DNA from 2 places in the Lysinibacillus sp. ACHW1.5 genome. Region 2 is predicted to be linked to the other one. Evidence: a T-box and tRNA genes for the amino acid it is inferred to sense, from the RefSeq annotation. Region 2 holds a T-box; the other holds one or more tRNA genes.
What was found. A T-box is a leader RNA that pairs with one kind of tRNA and senses whether it is charged. The one in region 2 lies ahead of ileS (isoleucine--tRNA ligase), so its partner is inferred to be a tRNA-Ile.
Positions count from the first base shown of each region.

Region 1: it encodes a tRNA-Ile, which carries the amino acid that the T-box ahead of ileS (isoleucine--tRNA ligase) is inferred to sense. The anticodon was not compared.

Region 1 covers NZ_CP091777.1:3,519,744-3,524,661, forward strand. The annotation lists gene L6W14_RS17535 (FecCD family ABC transporter permease) at 1-894, shown strand, start outside; gene L6W14_RS17540 (ABC transporter ATP-binding protein) at 910-1,704, shown strand; tRNA gene L6W14_RS17545 (tRNA-Glu) at 1,844-1,915, opposite strand; tRNA gene L6W14_RS17550 (tRNA-Ser) at 1,918-2,008, opposite strand; tRNA gene L6W14_RS17555 (tRNA-Asn) at 2,020-2,096, opposite strand; tRNA gene L6W14_RS17560 (tRNA-Ile) at 2,101-2,177, opposite strand; tRNA gene L6W14_RS17565 (tRNA-Gly) at 2,179-2,252, opposite strand; tRNA gene L6W14_RS17570 (tRNA-Phe) at 2,258-2,333, opposite strand; tRNA gene L6W14_RS17575 (tRNA-Asp) at 2,392-2,467, opposite strand; tRNA gene L6W14_RS17580 (tRNA-Met) at 2,471-2,545, opposite strand; tRNA gene L6W14_RS17585 (tRNA-Ser) at 2,599-2,691, opposite strand; tRNA gene L6W14_RS17590 (tRNA-Ile) at 2,707-2,783, opposite strand; tRNA gene L6W14_RS17595 (tRNA-Met) at 2,791-2,864, opposite strand; tRNA gene L6W14_RS17600 (tRNA-Ala) at 2,893-2,968, opposite strand; tRNA gene L6W14_RS17605 (tRNA-Pro) at 2,984-3,060, opposite strand; tRNA gene L6W14_RS17610 (tRNA-Arg) at 3,070-3,146, opposite strand; tRNA gene L6W14_RS17615 (tRNA-Leu) at 3,155-3,243, opposite strand; tRNA gene L6W14_RS17620 (tRNA-Gly) at 3,249-3,323, opposite strand; tRNA gene L6W14_RS17625 (tRNA-Leu) at 3,360-3,444, opposite strand; tRNA gene L6W14_RS17630 (tRNA-Lys) at 3,462-3,537, opposite strand; tRNA gene L6W14_RS17635 (tRNA-Thr) at 3,545-3,620, opposite strand; tRNA gene L6W14_RS17640 (tRNA-Val) at 3,624-3,699, opposite strand; rRNA gene rrf (5S ribosomal RNA) at 3,710-3,825, opposite strand; gene L6W14_RS17650 (cysteine desulfurase family protein) at 4,104-4,918, opposite strand, start outside.
Region 2 covers NZ_CP091777.1:941,748-946,665, reverse strand. The annotation lists gene L6W14_RS04370 (AraC family transcriptional regulator) at 1-217, shown strand, start outside; gene ileS (isoleucine--tRNA ligase) at 317-3,085, opposite strand; T-box leader at 3,198-3,421, opposite strand; gene L6W14_RS04360 (DivIVA domain-containing protein) at 3,518-4,042, opposite strand; gene L6W14_RS04355 (YlmH family RNA-binding protein) at 4,138-4,918, opposite strand, start outside.

The sequences.
Region 1 (4,918 bases), 2.0 Mb from region 2:
CAAGCTTTTTTTGGTTACGGCTCAGATTTTGATCAACTGATTATTATTGATTTTCGAATGCCTCGAATTTTCATGGCCTTGTTTGCTGGAATGGCGTTAGCCGTCGCAGGTGCAGTTTTACAAGGAATCATTAAAAATCCACTTGCCTCACCTGATATAATCGGCATATCTGCTGGTGGTGGGGCAGCGGTTGTTGGTTTCTTAGCCATTTTCAGTGATTCTAATCACTCTTTAACAGTTAGTATAGAGTGGTTGCCATTAGCAGGATTCATAGGTGCTACTATCGTCGGATGTATAGTCTACCTATTTGCTTGGAAAGATGGTGTCACACCAAATCGTCTTGTCTTAATCGGTATTAGCGTGTCGGCATTCATGCAAGCAATTACTACAATGTTAATGATTATCGGCCCAATTTATCAAGCAAGTGAAGCGAATAAATGGATTACGGGTAGTGTCAAAAGTTCGGATTGGGATCAAGTACAAATCGTTGTTCCATTGATTATTGTACTTCTACTTATAACCTTTTTTATTACTCGGCAGTTAAATGTTCAAGAATTAGGTGATGATACAGCATCAAGCCTAGGGCAGCCTGTTCAAAAAACACGCCTTTACTTAATTCTATTATGTTCCAGTTTAGTAGCGAGTGCCATAGCATTTGCTGGTGCTATTGGGTTTGTAGGATTAATGGCTCCTCATATTGCACGACGCATTGTTGGTTCATCGTTCGGTGTACTTATTCCAGCATCCGCTGCAATTGGTGCATTGCTTGTAATGGTTGCAGATATTATAGGTCGTACAGCATTTAGCCCATTAGAAGTACCCGCAGGCGTCTTTACTGCTGCTATCGGTGCTCCTTACTTTATCTATTTATTATTTAGAAACCCTAAAAAATAAAGGAGTCTATACTACATGACTGAATCTTTATTAACCAAATCCCTAACATTAAGTTATGGTGATTTTAATATTATCGAAGATCTCAATTTATCTATTCCTTTGAATGAAATTACTGTATTAATCGGAGCGAATGGCTGTGGAAAATCCACACTCTTACGCTCCATTGCTCGATTATTAAAACCTAAAAAAGGCTCCGTTTTATTAGACGGTGAGGATATTTTTAAATTATCAACAAAACAAGTGGCTAAAAACCTCTCTATTCTTCCTCAATCTCCTGTTGCACCAGAAGGGTTAACTGTCCTACAACTTGTGAAACAAGGTCGCTATCCTTACCAGAGTTGGCGACAACAGTGGACTGAAAAGGATGAAGAAATCGTTTTAAACGCTTTAAAAGCTACAGGCACTGAGCATTTACAAGATAGACCAGTAGATGAGCTATCAGGAGGACAACGTCAACGTGCTTGGATAGCTATGACGCTTGCTCAAGATACAGATATCATTCTTTTAGACGAGCCTACGACATACTTAGATTTAACTCATCAAATAGACGTTTTAGATTTACTATACGAATTGAACCAACAGCAAAAGCGAACTATTATTATGGTCCTACATGATATTAATCTTGCTTGTCGCTATGCCGATCATATTATTACAGTGCGTGACCGTGGTGTCTATCGTCAAGGGAAACCAGAAGAAATTATGACCACTGATTTAGTTAATCATGTGTTTGACCTTGATTGCCAAATGACGACAGATCCAATCTTTGGTACACCTCTTTGCATCCCATATGGAAAAGGACGAAAAATTTAATCACTATTTTAAAAAAAAACAAGCCTACACAGTTTAATCATTCTGTGTAGGCTTTCATTTATTATAGCTAAGTTATAAATCTAAATATCAAGTAAATTAAAAAGTGCAGTAGATGTAAATTCATCTACTGCACTTAGTATGACCCGTACGGGATTCGAACCCGTGTTACCGCCGTGAAAGGGCGGTGTCTTAACCACTTGACCAACGGGCCCATGGCGGAGAAGGAGGGATTTGAACCCTCGCGCCGGTTACCCGACCTACACCCTTAGCAGGGGCGCCTCTTCAGCCTCTTGAGTACTTCCCCAAAATAAAAAATGGCTCCGAAGGCAGGACTCGAACCTGCGACAACCTGATTAACAGTCAGGTGCTACTACCAACTGAGCTACTTCGGAATAATGGTGGGCCTAAATGGACTCGAACCATCGACCTCACGCTTATCAGGCGTGCGCTCTAACCAGCTGAGCTATAGGCCCTTGGAGCGGGTGATGGGAATCGAACCCACGACATCAGCTTGGAAGGCTGAGGTTTTACCATTAAACTACACCCGCATAAATGGTGGGTCAGGACGGAATCGAACCGCCGACACTTAGAGCTTCAATCTAATGCTCTACCAACTGAGCTACTGACCCATTTCGTCCATGCTAAGCTTTCTCACTCTTTTGCTTCTCATGACTTTTATTTTAAAAATGGCGGTCCCGACCGGGATCGAACCGGCGATCTCCTGCGTGACAGGCAGGCATGTTAACCGCTACACCACGGGACCTTTTGGTTGCGGGGGCCGGATTTGAACCAACGACCTTCGGGTTATGAGCCCGACGAGCTACCACTGCTCCACCCCGCGATAATTTTATGTTGTTTCGAGTTTTTAAAGCACCATTTATAAAAATTTAAAACTGGAGGAGGTAGAGGGATTCGAACCCCCGCGCGGTGTTACCCGCCTGTCGGTTTTCAAGACCGATCCCTTCAGCCAGACTTGGGTATACCTCCGTTACAATATATAAATGGTGGACCTTGCAGGACTCGAACCTGCGACCGGACGGTTATGAGCCGTCTGCTCTAACCAACTGAGCTAAAGGTCCTTTAAGATGGCGGCAGAGGGGATCGAACCCCCGACCTTACGGGTATGAACCGTACGCTCTAGCCAGCTGAGCTACGCCGCCAGGATCTTTATACTGGTTAATTTACTTATGGTGGAGCCTAGCGGGATCGAACCGCTGACCTCCTGCGTGCAAGGCAGGCGCTCTCCCAGCTGAGCTAAGGCCCCATAATTTTTTGGAAATGGTCGGGAAGACAGGATTCGAACCTGCGACCCCTTGGTCCCAAACCAAGTGCTCTACCAAGCTGAGCTACTTCCCGTTGTTCTTATGGCGCGCCCGACAGGAGTCGAACCCATAACCTTCTGATCCGTAGTCAGACGCTCTATCCAATTGAGCTACGGGCGCATTTAAAATGGTGCCGAGGACCGGAATCGAACCGGTACGGTAGTCACCTACCGCAGGATTTTAAGTCCTGTGCGTCTGCCAGTTCCGCCACCCCGGCACATTTGGAGCGGAAGACGAGGTTCGAACTCGCGACCCCCACCTTGGCAAGGTGGTGTTCTACCACTGAACTACTTCCGCATGTGCATAAGCTTTTTTATCTGGCAATGAAAATAATGGTGCGGGTGAAGGGAGTCGAACCCCCACGCCTTGCGGCGCTAGATCCTAAGTCTAGTGCGTCTGCCAATTCCGCCACACCCGCTTATTATTATTTAAAAATGGTGAGCCATGAAGGACTCGAACCTTCGACCCTCTGATTAAAAGTCAGATGCTCTACCAACTGAGCTAATGGCTCGAAAAAATGGTGCCGGCTATAGGAATCGAACCCACGACCTACTGATTACAAGTCAGTTGCTCTACCTGCTGAGCTAAACCGGCATATGGTGGAGGATGACGGGCTCGAACCGCCGACCCTCTGCTTGTAAGGCAGATGCTCTCCCAGCTGAGCTAATCCTCCTGGGTATTATGCCTAGCGACGTCCTACTCTCACAGGGGGAAGCCCCCAACTACCATCGGCGCTAAAGAGCTTAACTTCCGTGTTCGGTATGGGAACGGGTGTGACCTCTTTGCCATCATCACTAGACTTTGTTATGTATCTTGTTTTGAAGTTGTTTACCTGTCCTTCAAGACAAGAATTATTGTATAACGTTTTCTAACATTGTGCAATACTTTTTTATAAAAAAAAGAAATTATTACTTTTTAAAGATATTTTTGTTAAGTAAGAGAAAATATTGCCCTGCAAAATATTATAGCAATTGTTGGTTCAAAAGAAAACAATTATTTTATTTGGCCGATATTATTAGCTTATAATCTATTTCAATACAAGTGAAGAATATAGATAATCCTTCACTCGTCTATTCATTAAATATTTGAAAGCTCTATTTTTAATTTTACAATATCCTCAAGTGTAGTGGCGGGACCAAAAGATATTCTAAAAAATTGGCGTGCCGCTTCCAAAGAGAATCCCATTGATAGAATAGCCTTTGTTCCCGATTTACTACGAATATCACATGCACTACCTGTAGAGATACAGATTCCCGCCTCATTTAACTTTAAAAGAACATATTGCCCCTCTACTTTTTCCATCATTACCCCACAAATATTAGGTAGTTGCTGTTTACACTCAACGAGCTGACATTTTTCAGGTAAATTATTTTCAAAATAATTTCTTAGCGTTTCATAATGTTGCAATTCATATTGATAGTTTTCAATTGCCGCGGCAAAGGCCACGATTGCAGGAGTATCTAATGTCCCCCCTCTAAGACCCCTCTCATGTGTCAAACCCGGTGTTAATGCAGGTACTCTGATTGCAGGGTTCAGATATATAGCACCACAGCCCTTTGGTCCGCCTATTTTATGAGCCGAGATGGTAATCGCATCTGCCCCTTTTGGTATAGCTAGTTTGCCAAATGATTGTACACAATCAACATGACAGAATATATTTGATTTTCTTGCCATCTTTACGATTTTCTCTACAGGCTGGATTGAACCAATTTCAGAATTGACATGTTGAATGGTAATCAAAGCAGTCTCTTCCCGGATTGCTTGTTGCAATTGCCCCAGATCCACACAACCATCCTTCTGCAAAGGTAATTTTGTTACAGTAAAGCCCTTTTTCTCAAGTGTATTCAAAGCCGCATGCACTGACGTATGCTCAGCTTGAGATGAAATAATGT
Region 2 (4,918 bases):
ATTTAAAAAAGAAACAGGTCGCAATTTTGTTGACTATGTTGCTTATACACGCATTATCAAAACCTTACCTTTTTTACGCAAGTACGACTACACCATAGAAAAAATCTCCTCCACCTGTGGCTTCAATACACCAAATTACTATAGCTTAACTTTTAAAAAATATGTAGGGATCTCTCCAACAGACTATCGCAATACGACAGAAATTTTATTTAAATAATGGAAAAGAATCTGCAAAACTTCCATGAAAAAAGCAAGCCTCCAACAAGGAGACTTGCACATCCTCTACATTTAAATGCAGATTCTTGTTATTTATAGATTAAACGTAATACTTTTCTACAACTTCTGCACAGCGAGCACATACTGTAGGTTGTGCTTCATTTGAACCAACTGTTTCAGAAATTGACCAGCAACGCTCACATTTCTCACCTGTAGCCTTCTCAACAACAATGGAAACATGCTCAAGTGCTAAAGCTTCAGCAGGTGCCTCCTCGATAGCAGCTACCTCAAAAGCTGAAACGATGGAAAGTTGTGCAAAGTCAATGTTGGCATCGTTCAATAATGCGACAACATCTTCTTTCGCGTAGACAGTGACTTTTGCTTCAAGTGATTTACCAATTGTTTTCGCATTACGTGCTTCCTCTAATGCTTTTAAAATATCATCGCGTACATCAATAATTTTTTCCCATTTTGTACGTAGGCTGTCAAAATTCGCTTGAACATCTACCTCTGGGAAATCTGTTAATTGAACAGAAACTTCTTCTACAATACCTTGAACATGTAAATAAGACCACATTTCATCCGTTGTATGTGGGATAATTGGTGTCATGATTTTTACTAATGTCATCAATGTATCATAAATAACTGTTTGCATCGCACGACGATCCTTATTGTCATGACCCTCGATATAGACTACGTCTTTGGCAATATCAAGATAGAATGAAGATAACTCTACAGCAACGAAATTATTGACTACATGATAGACAGCAGCAAAATCATAGCGATCATAGGCAGCACGTACAGTTTTTAAGACATCCTGTAAGCGCATATACACATATTGATCCATTTCACGAAGCTCAGCATAACTTACACGATCTTTCGTAGGATCGAAATCAGCAATATTGCCGTGCAAGAAACGGAAAGTATTACGAATTTTACGATACACCTCAGATACTTGCTTTAACATATCCATAGAGATGCGCACATCTGCTGTATAATCAACAGAAGCAACCCATAAACGAAGTATGTCTGCTCCATACTGATCCATTACTTTTTGCGGAATAATCACATTCCCTAAAGATTTACTCATTTTACGTCCTTCACCATCAAGTACAAAACCATGTGTTAAAAGTCCTTTGTATGGTGCATAGCCGTTAATAGCTACAGATGTAATAAGAGAGGAATTAAACCAACCACGATGTTGGTCAGAACCCTCTAAATAGAGATCAGCTGGATATTTCATACCACGTTCTACTAGTACACCTTGGTGTGATGAACCGGAATCAAACCATACATCCATAATATCATTTTCTTTTGTAAATTCGCCGTTCGGGCTACCTGGATGTGTAAAGCCTTCTGGTAATAACTCTTTTGCTGTTTTTTGGAACCAAATATTTGATCCATTCTCACGGAATAATGCTGAGACATGACTAATTGTTTGAGGTGTAATAATAGGTTCACCATTTTCAGCATAGAAAATCGGAATCGGCACACCCCACGCACGTTGACGTGAAATTACCCAGTCTCCACGATCACGAATCATATTATAAAGACGAGTTTCTCCCCAAGCTGGTGTAAATGCTGTTGCTTTTACAGCCTCTAATAACTCCCCACGGAATGCTTCAACAGATGCAAACCATTGTGGTGTCGCACGATAAATAACAGGCTTTTTCGTACGCCAGTCATGTGGATAGGAGTGCGTAAAGAAATCAAGCTTTTCTAACGCTCCTACTTCTTTTAGTTTTTCTGTGACGAGTTTATTTGCATCATTATAAAACACGCCTTCAAAACCAGGTGCTTCATCTGTATAACAGCCACTATTATCAAGAGGGCTAAGAATACCTAAACCATACTGTTTACCAATATGATAATCGTCTTCACCATGCCCTGGGGCTGTATGAACACAACCTGTACCCGCTTCAGCAGTTACGTGTTCACCTACCATAATAAGCGATTCACGATCGTAGAATGGATGTTGTGCTACAATACGATCTAATGCCTCTCCTTTTACCTCTTGGACAACCTCATAGTCTACCCATCCAAGCGTAGTTGCCACTGACTCTAATAACTCTTTGGCAATGATGAATTTTTTATTAGCCACTGCAACTACTACATAGATAAATTCAGGATTCAAAGAAATCCCTAAGTTTGCTGGTAATGTCCATGGTGTTGTTGTCCAAATGATAAATTTAGCATCTGCTGGAACAACACCCTTCGCATCCTTAATTGCAAAGCTTACATAAATGGATGGAGATTTGATGTCCTTATATTCAATTTCAGCTTCCGCCAAAGCAGATTCAGAAGAAGGAGACCAATAAACCGGCTTTAACCCTTTATAGATATAACCTTTTTCCGCCATTTTACCGAATACTTCAATTTGACGAGCTTCAAACTCAGGCTTTAATGTAATATATGGATTTTCCCAATCACCTCGAATGCCTAGACGGCGGAATTGGGCACGTTGATTGTCAATTTGCTCATAAGCATACTCTTCACAAAGTTGGCGGAATGCTGCTACTGACATCTCTTTGCGTTTTACACCTTTGTTAGTCAATGCTTGCTCAATTGGTAAACCATGTGTATCCCAACCTGGAATATAATTGACATGGTAGCCAGTCATGGAGCGATGACGTGTAATCATATCCTTCAATACTTTATTTAGAGCATGGCCGATATGGATATCACCATTTGCATAGGGAGGACCATCATGTAGAACAAATTCTGGTCGACCTTCCGTACGTTCCATCTGTAATTTGTTAATATCCATGCCATTCCATTTTTCTTGCATTTTTGGCTCATTTGCCGGTAAATTTCCACGCATTGGGAAATCTGTTTTTGGCATTAATAAAGTATCTTTGTATTCAACCATTAAAATTCCTCCTTTATTTTACACAAACAGGTAGACATTTTTCTCATAAGACAGTTATTGGCAAACTTATCTAAAACGATTCGGAAACAAACAAAAAAAGCCCTCAATCCCACTAAGGGACGAGAAGCTTCTACTCGCGGTACCACCCTAATTGTAGTACAAAAAATTGCACTACCTCTTAAAAGCACGTTTAACGTCGTGCATCACGAAATAACCTACTTTTTTCAGTTATTTAGCTCAGAAGTGATGTTCAATGCTAGTTGTATGTTTGGGCTCTCACTGTCCCCAAATCGCTTAACAACGCCTAACAAATACTGTCTTCGTCTCTGCTTTTATGCATATCTGTTCAAAATAATTACTATTACAAAGTATATGAAATTCAAACAATCGCGTCAAGTTTCATTTGTCAATTACAGCAATTAAAAAGAAAAGTTAAATATCCTCAGAATCCTGTGCTTCTTCAACAGATGCTTGAATTTCTGTTAAATCGATATCATATTGCAGCAAATGATCCCAGTCATCTGCATTAAGTAAATCCAGCTGTGCTTCTACAAGCATCTTGAAACGATTACGAAATACCTTAGATTGCTTTTTAAGCTCATCAATTTCAATCGTCACCTTACGAGCCTTCGTCAAAGCTTCATTGACAATTCGATCAGCATTTTTTTCAGCTTCTTTTACAATGAGTTTTGCCTCTTTTTGAGAATTTCTTCTCACTTCATCAGCCGCTTCTTGTGCAACGACAATAGACTTCTGCAAAGTTTCTTCTAAGGAGTTGAAATGTCTCGCTTGTTCTAAAGCCATCTCTAATTGCTTATCAACCTCTTTTTTTTCACGAAGCAGAATTTCATAGTCTTTAATAATCTGATCTAAAAATTCATTTACTTCATCTTCAGCATAACCTCTGAAGGCTTTTGTAAACTCCTTATTATGTATATCAATAGGTGATAATGGCATACAATCCTTCTCTCCTTTACATGTACATTCGTAATTTCTATTATACAATTGTTCCGACAACTTAGCAGTAAAAATTAATGAAATTTACTTCACTTTCAGCTTTTTTGGGCCAATCGACCGACTTGAAGACGGATTTTATCTTTTTTAGTTCGGCCTTCAGTCATAATAATTTTCATCCGTCCACTTCCACGTATCGATAAAATATCTCCCTCCTGTAATTCAAAAGCAACTGTATCTCTTTCTGTCCAATTTACACGAACTTTTTTTCCAGTTATTAAAGCTTGAGCTTTTTGGCGTGATACATTTAATACAGTCGCAATAATTACATCTAAGCGCATGGAAGATACTGTATGAGATTCCTCCAACCATTCTTCCTCATTTACAATAAGGGAATCCGCTTCTTTTAAAGACTCAATATGCACCTTAACTTTACCAATACCTGTTAAATGTAACCGAACATATTCTGCTACCTCTTGGGCTACAACGAATTGCACCTGCTGATCATTTACCCGAATATCACCAAACTTGCCACGGTTTAAACCTAATGAAAGCAACGCACCTAAAACATCAGGATGTCGTAATTGGACAAATTTCACTGGATATTGAATCGTAAATGCCACTAACTGAAAGTCCTCCTCTATCACTTCATAGTAAGTAGGAAAAATAAGCATACGCTGCCTCTCCGCCTCTTCAAATAAACCTGTGCATGCAGTTTTTAGCGTATCATCTTGCCCGATAATCGATGTCACAATAAAACGCTGTCTTGGATCAAGAAAATCTGTCAGCTTAGGCGCATAACGATCTTCAACCTCACGCTGCCAGCTTATTACCTGTTCAATAAAGGGCTGTTCATCTTTTCGAAAATGCTGGATTAAG